Regions from separate parts of the Paenarthrobacter sp. CCNWLY172 genome, predicted to be linked through region 2. Evidence: riboswitches for the same ligand, from Rfam matches in the RefSeq annotation. Region 2 holds a riboswitch; each other region holds the start of a gene.
The links. Region 2 has a riboswitch for cyclic di-AMP ahead of WBN73_RS17215 (M23 family metallopeptidase). Riboswitches for the same ligand answer to the same signal wherever they lie in the genome.
Positions count from the first base shown of each region.

Region 1: linked by a shared signal. The riboswitch ahead of WBN73_RS16650 (NlpC/P60 family protein) and the one ahead of WBN73_RS17215 (M23 family metallopeptidase) in region 2 are both predicted to bind cyclic di-AMP.
Region 3: linked by a shared signal. The riboswitch ahead of WBN73_RS20125 (hypothetical protein) and the one ahead of WBN73_RS17215 (M23 family metallopeptidase) in region 2 are both predicted to bind cyclic di-AMP.

Region 1 covers NZ_JBBEGB010000010.1:160,245-165,516, reverse strand. The annotation lists gene hutG (formimidoylglutamase) at 1-647, opposite strand, end outside; gene WBN73_RS16660 (NCS2 family permease) at 735-2,177, opposite strand; gene WBN73_RS16655 (copper resistance CopC family protein) at 2,292-2,954, shown strand; cyclic di-AMP (ydaO/yuaA leader) riboswitch at 3,129-3,297, shown strand; gene WBN73_RS16650 (NlpC/P60 family protein) at 3,301-4,089, shown strand; gene WBN73_RS16645 (FAD-dependent monooxygenase) at 4,199-4,921, opposite strand.
Region 2 covers NZ_JBBEGB010000011.1:119,083-124,354, forward strand. The annotation lists gene WBN73_RS17200 (HNH endonuclease) at 1-123, opposite strand, end outside; gene WBN73_RS17205 (NlpC/P60 family protein) at 377-1,150, opposite strand; gene WBN73_RS17210 (C40 family peptidase) at 1,250-1,996, opposite strand; cyclic di-AMP (ydaO/yuaA leader) riboswitch at 2,001-2,161, opposite strand; gene WBN73_RS17215 (M23 family metallopeptidase) at 2,308-3,138, opposite strand; cyclic di-AMP (ydaO/yuaA leader) riboswitch at 3,143-3,356, opposite strand; gene WBN73_RS17220 (metal-dependent transcriptional regulator) at 3,568-4,263, opposite strand; gene serC (phosphoserine transaminase) at 4,556-5,272, shown strand, end outside.
Region 3 covers NZ_JBBEGB010000018.1:27,688-32,959, reverse strand. The annotation lists gene WBN73_RS20130 (PucR family transcriptional regulator) at 1-239, shown strand, start outside; gene WBN73_RS20125 (hypothetical protein) at 427-1,716, opposite strand; cyclic di-AMP (ydaO/yuaA leader) riboswitch at 1,719-1,863, opposite strand; gene WBN73_RS20120 (ATP-dependent DNA ligase) at 2,108-3,172, shown strand; gene WBN73_RS20115 (DUF6480 family protein) at 3,191-3,463, opposite strand; gene WBN73_RS20110 (alpha/beta fold hydrolase) at 3,534-4,340, opposite strand; gene WBN73_RS20105 (maleylpyruvate isomerase family mycothiol-dependent enzyme) at 4,364-5,026, opposite strand; gene WBN73_RS20100 (hypothetical protein) at 5,029-5,272, opposite strand, start outside.

The sequences.
Region 1 (5,272 bases), on a different contig from region 2:
TTCACTCCCAGGCGATCGGCGGTGTCGAAGAGGGTGCGCGTGTTGTTCGGCTCCGAAATTCCGACGACGGCGTACTGCAGTTCGCGGCCGGCGGCGGCTTCTGCGTGGGCCATCTGCAGGAACGGCGTACCCGAGCTCGGTGTGGGTTCGTCGCGAAGGTCAAAATGGGCATCCAGGTTCAGGACACCAAGCCGTTTGCCGCGGACCGTGTCCGAACCGGCCACGCCAAGATAACTGGCGAACGCGGTTTCGTGGCCGCCGCCCAGCACCACGGTGAGGTTTCCGGCGTCGAGCAGTTCCGTAATGGCGCGTCCGGCGCGCTCTTGGCCGGCTTCCAGTGAGTCCTCCTCCACCACCACGTCACCGGCGTCGAACACGTCCCGGTCAAGATGGAACGCCAGCGGACCCAGCGCCGTGCGGATGGCAGCGGGAGCCGCAGCAGCACCGACCCGGCCCTGGTTGCGGCGCACTCCGGCATCGCTGCAAAAACCAAGCACGACGGCGGGACGCGAGGCAGTTGCGGGCGCGGGCGACGTCAGGGGTGCTACTGCCTGCCACCAGCGGCGGTGTTCAGTGCCGTCTCCGTCAAAGCGGCCCTTCCACGGCCCAGGGTTGACGTCTACGGCGAGGGTGATGCTGGTTTCCATGCTTCAAGCACACCCGAACGGGCACACGAAAACCAGCTTTCCCAGCAGGCGGGTGTCTGAAACTCCGGACTTAGGTCCGCAGGAGACTTACTTGACGCCCAGCAGCTCCTCCACGGTTCCAATGCCGAAGAACAGCAGGAACGCAGCGGCCACGGCCCACATGAGCGGGTGGACTTCGCGGGCGCGGCCCTGGAAGGTGCGGATCAGGACGTAGGAGATGAAGCCGGCACCGAGGCCGTTGGCGATCGAGTACGTGAACGGCATGAGGGAGATGGTCAGGAACGCAGGGATGCCGACACCCCAGTCCTGCCAATCGATCTTGCCCACCTGGGAGACCATCATGAAGCCCACAACCACCAGTGCCGGAGCCACGGCTTCGAAGGGTACAAGGTTGATGAGGGGCGTGAAGAACATCGCCACCAGGAACAGCACGCCCGTGACGATCGAGGCGAGGCCGGTGCGGGCACCTTCGCCGATGCCGGCGCCGGACTCAACAAAGATCTGGTTGGACGAAACGGACGCGCCACCACCCACGATCGCGCCGAGGGCGTCCACCTGCAGGACACGGTCGACGTTGGGGATGTTGCCGTCTTTGTCCACGGTTCCGGCCTCGTTGGCCAGTCCCACCATGGTGCCCATGGCGTCGAAGAAGATGCTGAGGAGGATCACAAACGCCAACAGTGCTGCAGCGATGAAACCGAGGTGCTGGAACGCGCCGAACGGGTTGGCCTTGCCGATGAGGGACAGGTCCGGGGCGCCCCACTCCGAGAGGGTGGGAGCCACGAGGGACCAGCCGCGCGGGTTGACGTTCTTGCCGTCGAAGCTGGGGCCGATGTGGAGGGTGAACTCGAGGATGGCTGCCAGTGCCGTGGAGACCACGATGCCGATGAGGATGGCGCCGCGGACCTTGCGGACCACCAGGGCGATGGTGAGGATGAGGCCCACTGCGAACACCAAGGTAGGCCAGCCCATGAGCTTGCCATCCACGCCCAGGCCCAAGGGAACCGTGGTGCCGGCGGCGTCGGGAATCCGGCGCACAAAGCCTGCGTTGACCAGGCCGATCAGTGCTATGAAGAGGCCGATGCCCACCACGATCGCCGTTTTCAGCGCTTCCGGCACGGCTTTGAACACGGCAGTACGGAAACCGGTCAGCACCAGGATGAGCATGGTGATGCCGGAGAGGACCACGAGGCCCATCATGTCCGGCCAGGTGAGTTCCGGGTGCGAGGCGACCGTGACGGCAACGAAGGCGTTGACGCCCAGCCCGGTTGCAACGGCGAATGGGTGCTTGGCCCACGCGCCCATGAGGATGGTCAGGATGCCCGCCACGAAGGCCGTCGTGGCTGCGACGGCTGTGAAGCCGAGAGATGCCCCACTGGAATCCGCCCCGGAGAGAATCAGCGGGTTCAACACCACGATGTAGCTCATGGCGAAGAACGTTGCGAAGCCGCCACGAATTTCCCGCGAGTACGTGGATCCACGTTCAGTAATTTTGAAGTAGCGGTCTACTGCAGAACCTTGCTTAAGCATGAAAGACTCCGGGGATCGGGGGGAGTGTGCCATCAAATCCTATGCGGTCCGGTGCGGGCGCTCCGGACGATTCGCCTAGTCTGTAAGGAAGCCAACACTAGGAGAAACCGCCCCATGCGTACCATCCGCCCGCTTCTGGCCGCCGTCGTCGCTGCTCTTGCCTTCGCGTCCGCCCTGCTGTTTACTGCGGCGCCGGCGTCTGCCCACGACGTCGCTGAATCCACGACGCCGGCCAGTGGCACCAGCGTCACGGACGTCCCGGCGTCGGTTTCCATCACGTTCAACAACCGGCCGCTCGCCATCGGTTCGGGCGTCACGGTCACTGCGGGCGGCGAAAACTGGGCCGACGGCCCGGTGGAAATCATCGACAACCAGGCGGTCCAGAAGTTGCGCGAAGGCGCTCCGGCCGGCGAATACACGGTGGTCTGGCGCGTCGTCAGCAGCGATTCGCACCCCATCGAGGGCACCTTTACCTTCACGGCCACCGCAGGAAGCACGACGACGGCCAGCGGCCCGGCGGCAGCCTCTCCGTCCGCATCGGCTCCGTCCGCTTCGACACCTTCAGCGGCGGTGCCGACGGCGGGAACCGCGGCCCCGGGCACTGCGGCGTCGGGAACCGGCAACAGCGAGCCCGCGGCCGACGCCTCCCAGCCCTTCCCGTGGAGCATCGTGGGCCTGGCGGTTGTTGCTGTTGGTCTCGTTATTTTTCTGGCTGTTACTGCCCGCAGGAAACTGGCTGCTTCGAACGACCCTGAGGGCCATTCTCCCGCGGAATAACGGGGTTTTCTACGTAGCTGCGAAGATCTCGAAACGGTTACTGCGACACGCCAGAAGCGTACTTCTCGTTACTTAAATGTGACTTCCGCGTGATCATCGCGTACGGTGGTACCTGTGCCTGTTCCACGTAGCGGGCACTTCCGGTCTGATTGCCTAGCTCTGCCGCAGTCCGGAATCCGTTCGCAGACAAACCTTACGGCAGAGACGGGGAACCCATTTTGGGCCGCTTTCGAGCGTGCCTTGGGGTGAAGTCACGATGCTTCCGCTGAACAGCGGGAGATAGTGGCCGGGTGACTCCCATCCGAATCCGACAGCTAACCTCGCAGGCATCGGGAGAGGCTCTTTCATGTCTTCACGCATTCTTCGCGGCCGTCGTAAGGCGGACAGCGTACGTCCTAATCCGTTCATCTCCATCTCCAAGGCAGTTGCCAGCAACGCTTCCGGCGCTGGCCGCCAGGCAGCTGTTATCGCAGCAGCCTCGGGCCTTGTGTTGACCGGCTCCATTGCAGCTCACGCTGCTGAAGCTCCGGTTCAGCGGGATTCCAGCCCGGCCACGGTCGCTGAGACCGTTTCGGCCGACGCTCCCACCCAGGTTGTTACCGCCCTGGCTACGGCTACCGTCAACTTCGAGCGCCCCGCTGTTGCTTCCGTTGCAGCTCCGGTTATCGAAAAGCCTGCACCGGTTGCTCCGGCTCCTGTCGCCAAGAAGGCAGCAGTCACCACTGCCGCCGCCAAGGCTCCTGTTGCCAAGGCTGCTGCAGCCGCTCCGGCCGCTGCTGCTCCCGCTCCTGCGGCTGCTGCTGCTCCGGCTGTTGGTGGCGTCAATGCCGCCATGGTTGCCTCGGCTTACGCCCAGATCGGCATCATGCAGGACTGCACCGCCATGGTGGAGCGCGCACTCGGCTCCGCAGGCATCCCCGTTGGCGACCTCGGTCCCATGCAGTTCATGAACTACGGCAAGGTTGTCAGCTCACCCCAGCCCGGTGACATGATCGTCCAGTCCGGCCACGTCGCCATCTACATCGGCAACGGCCAGGCCATCAGCGGTGGCATCAACGGCAACCAGACGGGTATCCACCCGATCAGCTGGTTGACCGCAACGGGTCCCCTGACCTACGTACGCGCTGGCGCATAAGCCTCACGCTTCAGTTCAAAGGCCGGTGTCTTCGAAGAGTTCATCTTCGAGGGCACCGGCCTTTGGCGTTAAGTTATGTGCGGAATAGTTCGCAGCCAGGTTTGATCTGCTAAGCGGTGGCGATGCCCGGCCCTGCAGGGAGGGCCACCTTGGACGATATCGCCTGGCCTACAGCCTTTGCCTGCCGAAGTACTTCCTTCGGTGTGGGCGTAATGAGCTCGCCGACTCCTACAAGGTGCATCCCGACGGCCCGCATTGCGGCCACCAGGTTTTGGCCGATCGCTATGCCGAGTTCCGCCAGCATTCGGCGCAATTGGCTCTGTGCGCAGCGCGTGACCACAATGTGGTCGGCCAGAAGAACACCGTTGGCAGTGTGGACGGCCCACTGGCGGCGGGTGGACTCGAGGGGGCCGGAGGCGTGGAGCCCCGTCCTGAGCCCGGCAGTGGTCATGCTGGCGGCCAGTCCATAGCCGATCTGTTGGGAAGGGTCGGAGCCAAGGAAATCGAGGCGGACAGCCCGTGTGGTGCTGCGGACATCCAGGTGATGGCTTGCGGCGTAGTTCCGCAGGTGGCGGAGGATCTCGTTGCGCTCCTGCATGGCTGCGGGATCGGCTGCATCGCAGCGTTGGAGCATTCCGGTGTGGACTGACGGACCCGTTGCGGACAACGTGCCGAACCCGTCCACCACAATGGAGCCCACGCCGTAGCGGCTGAGCTCACTGGCAACTGCCAAGCCGGACAAACCGGCTCCGATGACCACGGTGGTGGTGCGTTCCGTGGCGGAATCAGGCGTGAGTGACACTGCTTGGTTCCTCCTTGACGTGTGTGCCATTAGGCATCGCATGGGGTCGCGTCCGAGTTCCCCAAGCGGCCGCAATAAATGGCCGGAGTGTGCTGTGGAACACGGTTGCCGGCCATTCGGTGACTCGAACACTACCGAACTTTTTCTGCCATGGATAGCCTCCTGGGTCCGCGTGTTCGCGTTGTTCATCCCCAGCGCAAAATGCGCACCCTGGAACCGAGCCCGGACCGTTATACACATAGCCCAAAGTCACCTTGATTCGGCGTTGCCGACCGAGAATAGTTGGCATTGGGAGAAGGAATTTCCAGGTTTCTTCTGCCCGGGCCATTGACATTGACGCCAGGAGGGAATCCGAGCCGGAGAACCTCTGGCAGAATGGCC
Region 2 (5,272 bases):
GACGACAGGCTCGTCGCCTTCGGCCACTACGCTAGCTTTCCCAGTCAACACAAGGACCAGCGCCCGGCGGAATGTTATTACCGCCAGCGGTTCATATCCAGCATTCAGAACGAGTGTGCGCATGCACGTACCTCTTCACGGCCGCACCCGTCAGGGGCACGAGGGCCGGCTGCCCTCTGCTTGTACGGGCTGTGGATCGACAAGATAAGGGTAAGCACTCATATGCCGTATCAACGAATTTTTCCGTCGTTTCCCGTGCAGTGTCGCCAAGAGTTCATGCGAGGTTAAGAGGCGTGGAGCCGAATCCGTCCCTTAAAAGCAGAACACCCCGCCGGCCTGAGCCTGCGGGGTGTTGCTGTCAAAACCAAAGGCTGGATCAGCCGTTCACGCGGATGAAAACCGGGCCGGAGCCTACGTTGACGCTGAACAGTGCCGTGGTGGATCCGTTCCATCCACCGTGGACTGCCTGGCCGTTGCCGACGTATACAGCGATGTGGGCCTGTCCGGCCAGACCGCCGTTGGCGTAGTAGGCGAGGTCGCCCGGCTTCGCTTCCGCTGCGCTGACCGTGCGGCCGAGGGAGAGGTAGCCGGCCGGCCAGTCGTGGAAGTTGATGCCAACAGCTGCCAGGGAGTTGGTTACCAGCATGGTGCAGTCCTGGGTGACGCCGAGCTGCGCATAGGCGGCAGCGGCAATTGCAGCACCCAGGCCACTTGCAGCGGCCGGAGCCTTTGCCTCAGGAGCCGCGGTGTTGACGGCCAACGTGGCGTTGCCGGCAGTTGCCGTGCTTTCTGCTGCCTTCTTGGTTTCTGCCTTCGCAGGAGCCTTCTTCTCTACGGGGGCCGGAGCCTGCACCGTGGTGACCACGGGGCGCTCGTAGGAGATGGCAACGGTGGAGTCCGCAGCGATGGTGGCCTGGACTACCGACTGGACGTCAAGGGTGGACGTCGCGGTGGACTCACGGTCCACGGTGGTGTCGGCCGCGTTGGCAGCAACACTGCCGGTCAGGACCAGGCCTGAAGCTGCGGCAATAACAGCCGCCTGGCGGCCGACGCCGCCGGCGTTTTCACTGACGGCCTTGGCGATCACGGCAAGCGAGCTGGTCTTGGGGGCCTCAGCGCGATGCCGTGCAACCTTGGATGCACTGGTCATGGTTTTCTCTTTTCGTATCCGCGTGCAGTTGGGGTACACGCGGCTCATTGGCGCGCCAGCACTTGGGGGCATGCTGGCGAACCCCGAACCGGATTGTTTCTAGCGGAGGGTAAAGAAGGAGGACGTGCCCGTGGAGGCAGCCGAGTGCAGGAGCGTGCCCTGTCCCGGGTTCAATGCGCTGATCATCATGCCGTTGCCAACGTAGATGCCTACGTGTGCTCCGCCGTTCTGCATGACCAGGTCACCGGGGACAGGAGTGCTGGTGGGCTTCATGGCCGTCCAGGCGTTGACGCGCGGGATGCTGATGCCGGCCTGCGCGTAGACCCACTGGGTGAAGCCGGAGCAGTCCCATCCGTTGGGCGTGGTGCCGCCCCAAACGTAAGGGTGGCCGATTCCGGTGTAGGCGATCGCGGCGAGGCCGGAAGCGGCGGCGCTGGAAGCAGCATCCTTGGCTTCGGACGACTTCGCAGTCACGGCGCCTGCGGTGGCCTGGTTGCCGTTGGCCGCGGTGCGCTGGGTGGTCTGCGAAGCGCGCTGCACAACCTTGGGAGCTTCCTTGGTGGCCACTACGGGGCTCTCGAAGGAAACGGTGGCGGTGGGCTCTGCGGTGACTACCGCAGTGGTGACCATCTGCTGGGTGCTGGAGGCTTCCGACTTGGAAACGTCGGTGTCCGCTGCCTGGGCCGGCAGACCGACACTGAGGACGAGGCCTGAGGCTGCTGCCAGGACGACGGCCTGGCGGCCAACGGTACCGGCGTTGGATGAAACAGCCTTGGAAAGCGTGTTCAAGGGGTTCGTACGAACCGATTCGGCGCGGTGGCGCGCAGGGGTAGTGCGTGATGACACGAAGGTAGCCTCTCCCAATGCCTGCGAGGTGAGCTGTCGGATTCGGATGGGAGTCATCCGGCCACGCTGCTTCAAGGAAGCTTTGCGACTTAACCCCAAGGCCTTCTTGCGAAGACCAGAAGTGGTTCCCCCGCCCCTGCCAGACGATTTATGCGAACGGACCTCGAGTGGTGGCAGAGCTAGGCAATCCACTCAAGTGCACCGGCCCCCTAAAAAGCCGATGCGCTTTGTACGGTACAACAGTTGAACGCGAATGTCACATTCAGGTCACGGGGTGTGTCACGAATGCGAGAGACAACCATCAACTGGACTTAGAGCCAGCCCATGGGGTCAACAACTTCACCGTTGACCTGTACTTCGAAGTGGAGGTGGCAGCCGGTGGAGGCGCCCGTGGTGCCGCTCAGCGCTACAGTGTCGCCGCGGCTGACCGTCTGGCCTACTTTGACGGTGAAGGACGACAAGTGGTTGTACGTGGTCTCAAGGCCGTTGCCGTGGTCTACCACCACGCGGTTGCCTCCGCCGTACTCGTGCCATCCGGCAAAGGTGACCTTGCCACTGGCCGCAGCATGGACGGCCGTGCCGCACTGGGCCACGAAGTCCTGGCCGCGGTGGAAGTCACCGGCACCACCTGTGAGGGGGCTGATGCGGTAGCCGAACGGGGAAGCCGTGGTCAGGGTGTCCAGGGGGCTGGCCATGGTGCCCGTGGACGAGGCACGCTGGATGCTGTCGGCGGACTGCGCACTGAGCAGCTGCTTCAGCTTGCCGTCGGGGTCGGCGGCGGTAGCTACCGCAGCACGGCTGAAGTCGATCTTGGCTGATGCAGCGGCGGAAACCTCGGGCTGGCTGCCCCCGGTGACGGCCAGGGCCGACTCGGTCTGACCGGATTCCGAGGTTGCCATTACCGGGCTGGTGGCCGGCAGACCGACAGTCAGGGCAAGTCCGGTGGCGGCAAGCGCAACTCCGGCCTTTTGCCCTACACCACTGGCTGCGGCGAAATCGGCAACCTGGCGCAACGGGCTCTTACGGCGACGCACCTGGCGTTCGGTGTCGCGTGGCCGGATCTCCGATACGACGCGGGCTGGCCGCAGCTCAGCAGCGGGGCCGGACGCGCGGCGGCGGCCCCTGACGTTCTGCGTTGTCAAACTCTATTCCTCTCTAAAAAGCCTGCGAAGTTAGCTGTCGGATTCGGGTCAGAGAGTTCAAAGACCCGGTCCGCACGAAGCGCTCACGGCACACAGGTATCCCAAGAGGGACTTGCGTAATGGGCACTTCTGCTGCGGACTTCACCCCAAGGCTGCTTCTTTAGACAGCCGCTTGTGGTTCCCCCGCCTCTGCCAGTGGTGGATGGCACACCTGTTCCGCTGGCAGAGCTCGGCTCCGGAACAGGTAACGCTTTGGTATCAGCGCTAGTAGATAACTATAGGCGATTAAGGCTCGCAGTAATAAATTCGTTATCAACAGGAACAGGCGTGGCGCGGCTGCCCCTTATCACTAATCCTGAAAAACTGCAGGTCACACGCGCGCTTGGAGCTCAAAAGTGAGATATGACACCGGGTGAAGGGAAGGGTGCCTCAGCCGACGGAGACGAAGACGTGCGCCGCCACCTCGGGCGGAAGTTCCAGTGCACCCTCAATGCCGGGGACCCGGACTGAAATGTACTCGCCTACGCGCTCCAGCGAGACGGCCGCGCCGGGGCGGATACCACCCTCATCCAGCTGGGTAAGGAGTTCAGGCTCAACCTGGATGGGCTCCGCAAGGCGGGTAACTGCCACCCGGGAATCCGGTGCATAGCCGTCCATGGCCTGCAGGAGGTTGACGTCGAGGCGGGGGAACGGCTGGCTGGCAAGGCCACCGAGGGCTTCAAGGCCCGGGATGGGGTTGCCATATGGGGATTCGGTGGGGTGCTCCAGGAGTTCGTACAGCCGGCGCTCCACGCGCTCGCTCATCACGTGTTCCCAGCGGCAGGCTTCGTCATGGACATAGGCCCAGTCCAAGCCAATGACATCAGCCAGGAGACGCTCGGCGAGGCGGTGCTTTCGCATCACCTCGGTGGCGCGTTTCCGCCCCGCTTCGGTCAGTTCCAGGTGACGGTCATTGGAAACAATCACCAAGCCATCGCGCTCCATGCGTCCGATGGTCTGGGAAACAGTGGGTCCGGAGTGCCGCAGCCGCTCGGCGATGCGGGCCCTGAGAGCCACAATGTTCTCTTCTTCAAGCTCCAAAATGGTCCGAAGATACATCTCAGTGGTATCGATCAGATCCGTCATCCAGCTCAGCTCTCCTCGAACGCAGTTCCTTGCGTAATCTCCACCGTACCGCGTCCCTTGCCGGGTGGGCGGTGTACACCGCCGCCCCATGAACGCCAACCACCAGCCTAGCTTATTTGGAATTACTCTGGATAATTCCGGTCGCATATGGTGGGCCTGCGTTCCACGTGGCGGACTATGACGGCCACAGGTTCCCGCCTCCGCGCCGGGTCAGGCAGAATTGGGGTGTCGAAGGGGCACCTGATGCCACCTGCCACGACCCATCTCTAGCCGATACCCATTGGAGCCACACGTGAGCGACAACAGCATCACCATTCCCACCGATCTGCTGCCCAAGGACGGTCGCTTCGGCGCAGGACCGTCCAAGGTCCGTCCGGAACAGATCGAGGCCCTGTCTGCCGCGTCGTCCACCATCCTTGGCACGTCCCACCGCCAAGCTCCGGTCAAAAACCTTGTGGGTTCGGTCCGGGAGGGCCTCAGCCAGTTCTTCCGTGCACCCGAAGGATACGAAGTTGTCCTCGGCGTCGGCGGTTCCACCGCATTCTGGGATGTCGCCGCCTTCGGCCTGGTAGAGAAGAAAGCACAGCACCTCTCCTTCGGCGAGTTCGGCTCAAAGTTCGCCGCCGCCACCAACAAGGCACCGTTCCTTGATGCTTCCTCCATCATCAAGTCCGAACCCGGCACCCGCCCGGTGGCACAGGCCGAAGCCGGCGTTGACGTCTACGCCTGGCCCCAGAATGAAACGTCAACCGGCGTGGCCGCCCCCGTCAAGCGCGTCGAGGGGGCTGACGAAGGCGCCCTCGTCCTGGTGGACGCCACGTCTGCTGCCGGCGGGCTGGATGTCGACGTCGCAGAGTCTGACGTCTACTACTTCGCCCCGCAGAAGAACTTCGCCTCCGATGGTGGTCTCTGGCTGGGCCTCTTCTCCCCCGCCGCACTGGAGCGTGCGGCACGGATCAAGGCGAGCGACCGCTGGATCCCGGACTTCCTGGACCTGCAGACGGCTATC
Region 3 (5,272 bases), on a different contig from region 2:
GAACGCTGGAGGACCAGGACAAGAACGGCGAACTCCTGCCCGTCCTGGAACTCCTCTATGACAATGATGGTTCAGTGCAGGACGTCGCGGCCAAACTCCATCTCCACAGGAGCAGCATCTACAACAGGCTCGGCCGGATCCGGCAGCTCATCGGCGCTGACCCGTTGAGCGGAGTGATCCGCGTCGAATTGCACGCTGCCTTGAAAGCCCGCCGCTGGGCCGGCCGGCCGCGGATCTGAGGTTGTCAAGAACAATGAGCAGGCGCCCGGTGCGGGCGCCTGCTCATTGGTATGGTCTTGCTTTACGGGCGCCTCAGCCGCTGGCAGCTCCAGCGGCCCAATCGACGCCGGAACGTGGCCGTCCGGCTGCTGCTGCAGTACCGGCTGTGCCATCCCACATGCGTGGTGGTGCGTGGCAAGCGGGTGCTCATTTGAGGGTGTCCTTTGCCGCGTCAAGGATTTCTTCAAGTGCCGTCCCGGAGGGCTGCGGCGCGGTGGCCGCACTGGGCTTGCCCGAGGGCTTGGGTTTGGTGGTCTGCGTGGGAGTCCCCGTCGGCGTGGGGGTAGGAGCCGGCGTGGGTGTGACCGTCGGTGTGGTTGTGGGCGTCGGCGTCGTGGGTGGCGTGGTGATCGTGTCCGACGGCACCTCGCTGGGTGCCGGCGCCGGCTGGGTGGGGATCGGGCTGGCGGTGGCCGGGTCCGCGGCGATGGTTGACGGCACTGCGGACGGGACCCATACGGGGTCGGCCAAGGAAACTTTCGGGGTGGGAACCGACGACGGCGACCCTGGTGCGGGTGCCTCCGGAACCGTGGCCGGCTGGCCGCCTGCCGACGTCGCAGCAGCTGACGCGGAGGGCGATGATGCCCTTGAGTAGGAGGCGCTGGGCGCGGGAGCCGCGGAGCCTGAATTCCGGTCGGCGCCGCTGGCTTCCTGGGAGGGGGTCTCCTGGCCGAAGAATGGCAGCTCGAGGGCCTGCCCCAGGGTACCGGCTGTCAGGACCAACCCGAGGGCGCCGGCCACCACGGCCATGCGCTGGCTCATGTGTTTGACGGATGCAGCTTTCCGCAGGACCGTATGGGGTTCCCGGCCTGGCGAAGAGCCGCCAAAACCCGACTTGGCGGCCGTGGGCGCAGCTGCCGGTTTGCGTAGGTCCTTGCGGCTCGCCAGTGCTGCCGAGGCCGTTGCGGCCGCCGCGACCTGGGCAGGGGACTTGCCCCGCGGTGGCTCAGTGCGGGCGGACTCGGCCACCACCGGAATGGCGGCAGTTACGGGCTCCGGGGTGTCGGGTTCCTGAGAACCGTGGTTCGGGGCGGCCTGCTGCACGATGGGAATGGCCGCGGTAGGAGGACCTGGCGTAGTGGAGGCCGGAGCTGCAGCCTGTGCTGCCTCCACGGCGGGAATCGCCGCAGTTGCGGGTTCCTCCTGTGCGGCCGTTTCCGGTGCCGGCTGCGAGGCCGATGCTTCAGGCGCGATCACGGCCCGTGCCGCACGCTCCCGCTCGGCCGCGCGCGCGGCTGCACGCGTGGTGGGTGTTGCGACGGCGGGGATAGCCGCAGTGGCGGCCTCCGGCGTCGTGCTTGTCGTTCCGGGTGCGGCCACAGTGTCTGGCTGCGCGCTGAGGGGGGATCCGCTGGGGTGGGCCCGACGGCGTCCGGTTGGCTTGGTGCGCCCGCGTTCAGTCTCGGCGCGGCGCGGCTGATCCATGGTTGGGGACATGGTGGTTGCCTCTCAACGCCTTCGAGGTTAGCTGTCGGGTTCGGACGAGGCCGTCCGGCCGCCGTAGCGGCTTCACCCCAAGGACTTGGGAAAGTCCGGGAACTTTTGGGTCCCCCGCCTCTGCCGCGGGTCTGGCGGATTCCGGAATGCGGCAGAGCTCGGCGTCATTCCGGAAGCGGCCCAGCGGAGATACGGGTCGCCCTACGACGGTACATGAGCCGGAAAGTAAAGTCACATTAATATAACGGACGGTAGGCCTCCCCGGATGAGAGGGTCCTGGCGCTTAGGCTTCGGGGCCGGCGCTGGGAGCTCCCGGTGCGGCAGCCACCACGGCCAAGATATCCATCGCCTGGGACTAGCTTCCGCGTGCACCGGCAGGTAGACATTGTCTATGGACCTGCCTGTGATGCCACCCGTCTCGCCCATGCTCGCCAAATCCGTTCCGGCCATCCCCGATGTTGGGCACTACGAGCCCAAGTGGGACGGCTTCCGGACCATAGTCTTCAAGGACGGCGATGAGATCATTCTGGGCAGTCGCAACGAGAAACCCATGACCCGCTACTTTCCCGAACTGGTGGAGGCGCTGCGGAAGAACCTTCCGGACAAATGCGTGATCGACGGCGAGATTGTCCTGATCGAGGGCAACCGGCTGGAGTTCGAGGTGCTGCAGCAGCGGATCCACCCCGCGGACAGCCGGGTCCGGATGCTCGCCGAGAAGACTCCGGCGTCCATGATCGCGTTCGATATCCTTGCCCTCGGCGATGACGACCTGATGGGCACTCCCTTTTCGGAGCGTCGGGCCATCCTGGAACGTGCGCTCGCCAAGGCGGAGCCGCCCGTTTACGTCACCCCTGCAGTCACGGACCTTGAGCGTGCAAAGGAATGGTTCGTGCAGTTGGAAGGCGCAGGCCTGGACGGTGTGCTGTCCAAGCCCCTGGATGGGACGTATTTGCCCAACAAGCGCGTGATGTTCAAGACCAAGCACGAGCGCACTGCGGACTGCGTGGTGGCCGGCTTCCGCTGGCACAAGACCGCGAAAGTTGTGGGGTCCATGCTGTTGGGTCTTTATAACGACGCCGGCCGGCTCCAGCATGTGGGGGTGGTGGCCTCCTTCCCCATGGCCCGCAGGGAAAGCCTGGTAGCTGAGCTCGAGCCGTATCAGGTTGAACTGGGCGAGCATCCCTGGGGTGAGTGGGCCAGCCAGGGCGACGGAGCCGGCGGTTCCAGGATGCCAGGTGCCCAAAGCCGGTGGAGCGCGGGCAAGGATTTCTCGTTTGTACCCCTGCGTCCCGAGCTGGTCATCGAGGTGGCCTACGACTACATGGAGGGCGAGCGGTTCCGGCACACCACGCAGTTCAGGCGGTGGCGGCCGGACCGAACGCCGGAGAGCTGCACTTACTCCCAGTTGGAAGAGCCGGCGGATTATGATCTTGGGGAGCTCCTGGGGCTGCCCTAGCTTGGCGCCCGCAGTTGCTTACTCCTCGTGTCCTTGGTCGCTGCTCATGCTGCCCTCGGCCGGCGGGGTTTCTCCCGGAGGCACTCCTCCGCCGGGTTCCAAGCCCGTGACGTTTCCGTCGAGGGGATCGGGGTTGGAGGATGCGGCGGGGTCCTCGTCTTCGTCCTGGCGCAATTCGGGGTCGGCGTTGACGTCATCCTTGGTGGTGGCCGGGGGCGTTGCGGCACCGTAGGGGCCAGTGGCGCCGGTTGCGCCGAAGCCTTGCTCGTCCTTGTTATCTCCAGTGGTCACGATCAGCCCTTTCATAAGCAAACTTACTAATGCGGTGGCTTCGCCAGCCTAGCCGGGACGCGTGGACGCATCAAGGCGCCTGGCCGTGAAGCGCTGTCGCTGCAACGAAACTCCGGATGGCGTCCGCCACGGCCTGGGGCCGCATGTGTTGCGCTACATGCCCGACGCCGGGGATCTCCACCAAGCGCCCCTGGTCAACCGCCCTCGAAAGCCGAAGCGACCAGTCCGGGCCGGCCACGTTGTCGCGGCTTCCCCTCAGGACCAGCACAGGGACCTTGATGCCAGCCAAGCGTTTCTCGGTGGGGTACGTCATCATCACCGGCAGTTCAGTAAGGTACCAGCGCGGACCGCAGCGGAGATAGTCCGACGTGACGATCAAATTGGAGGAGGGGCTTTCCCGGAGCATCCCGTCAAGGAGAAGAGCCACGGACTGGCGCCTCACGTTTTTGTGCCGCGAATCAACCACTGGCCCCATCAGCACCACCTGGCGGACCCGATCCGGTGAATGCAAAGCCGCCTCGATAACAAACTGCGCACCCATCGAATGGCCCACCAAAACGTACGAACCGATGCCGCGGGAAGCGAGGGCCTCCGCAATGAAGGCGCCGTAGTCCTCCACCGAGAGCTGTCGATCAGGCTTCGGAGTCCCTCCAAACCCCGGGAGGTCCAAGGAGTAGGTGGGTGCGCTCGCTGCAAGGACTGTGTGCAGCCGGGCCAAATAGCGGTGTGAGACTCCGATGCCGTGAACCAGGACATAGACGGGCCCGGTGGGATCGGCAGCGGGGACGGCGGCGGGGACAGCGGCAGGCTCAGGCGTGCCCTCAGCCCACAAGATCCGCCCCTTCAATCCCAGAACTTCTACGTCTGCAGACAGCATTGCTGCCGGCCTGCTCCGCGCCCTCATGATGGTGTCCGCCGCAAGAACACCGGAGCCCCGGGGCCACTCAGCTCGTCCTCTGCTATTGGTCGGCCGGACACCGCCAGCAGCAGGGCAATGGATGGCCCTTCCACAGCAGGGCCATCCCCGTAATCGAAGGATGCATCGGTGGCCACCAGGCGCCAGCCTCCTGCCACCTCCTTGCCTCCGCCCATCTTGGTGCTGGTCCGCACCTGATAGTGCAGGGCAGTGGCCACGTGCGCGGCGGGGTAGTCGCGGCGCATCCCCAGCGGGCGGCGGATGTCCTCGCCGTGGACGAACGCCTCCACCAATCGGGTCCCCAGGCCTGCAGGCGGCCCGGATCTCCGGGAGAGCACGGCTTTCAACTGACTCAGGGTCGTAGCCGGGTCAGGGGTCCTTTCGCGCTCAACACCTACGGCGTTGTCGCGGTCAAAGTTCAGCCGGGAGGCAATCATCCGGCGAATGAAATTAAGGCGTGTGGTTTTGGCGCTGTCGATCACGTGCGCCAGGACATCATGGACGTCCCAGCCAGGGCACAGTGACGGGGTCCTCCATTGGGAGGGCTGAAGTGGTTCAAGGTCCCGGATCAGGGCGCGACGTTCCTCATGCACCACGGGCCACACAACGGAGGGGGAAGTCGAAGCCATACCGCTATTGAACCCCATGCCTACTCCCTTGTGGCGTCGTCGGACCTTGTGGCGTCATCGGATTCGTTGGGTTCGCCTGCCGGGCGTGCCGATTCGGCGGCGGCGGACGCCTCAGCCGCGTCCCGGCGTCGTGCAATTTTTGATTCCGTCCACATCGCAACGGCCACGAACACTGTGCACGCGAACATGAAGGTTGCCACAAAGTTCAATCCCATGGCAGAGCCCAAGGGTGCGGCAAGGGCCATTGCGGCCAACCCGGCCACG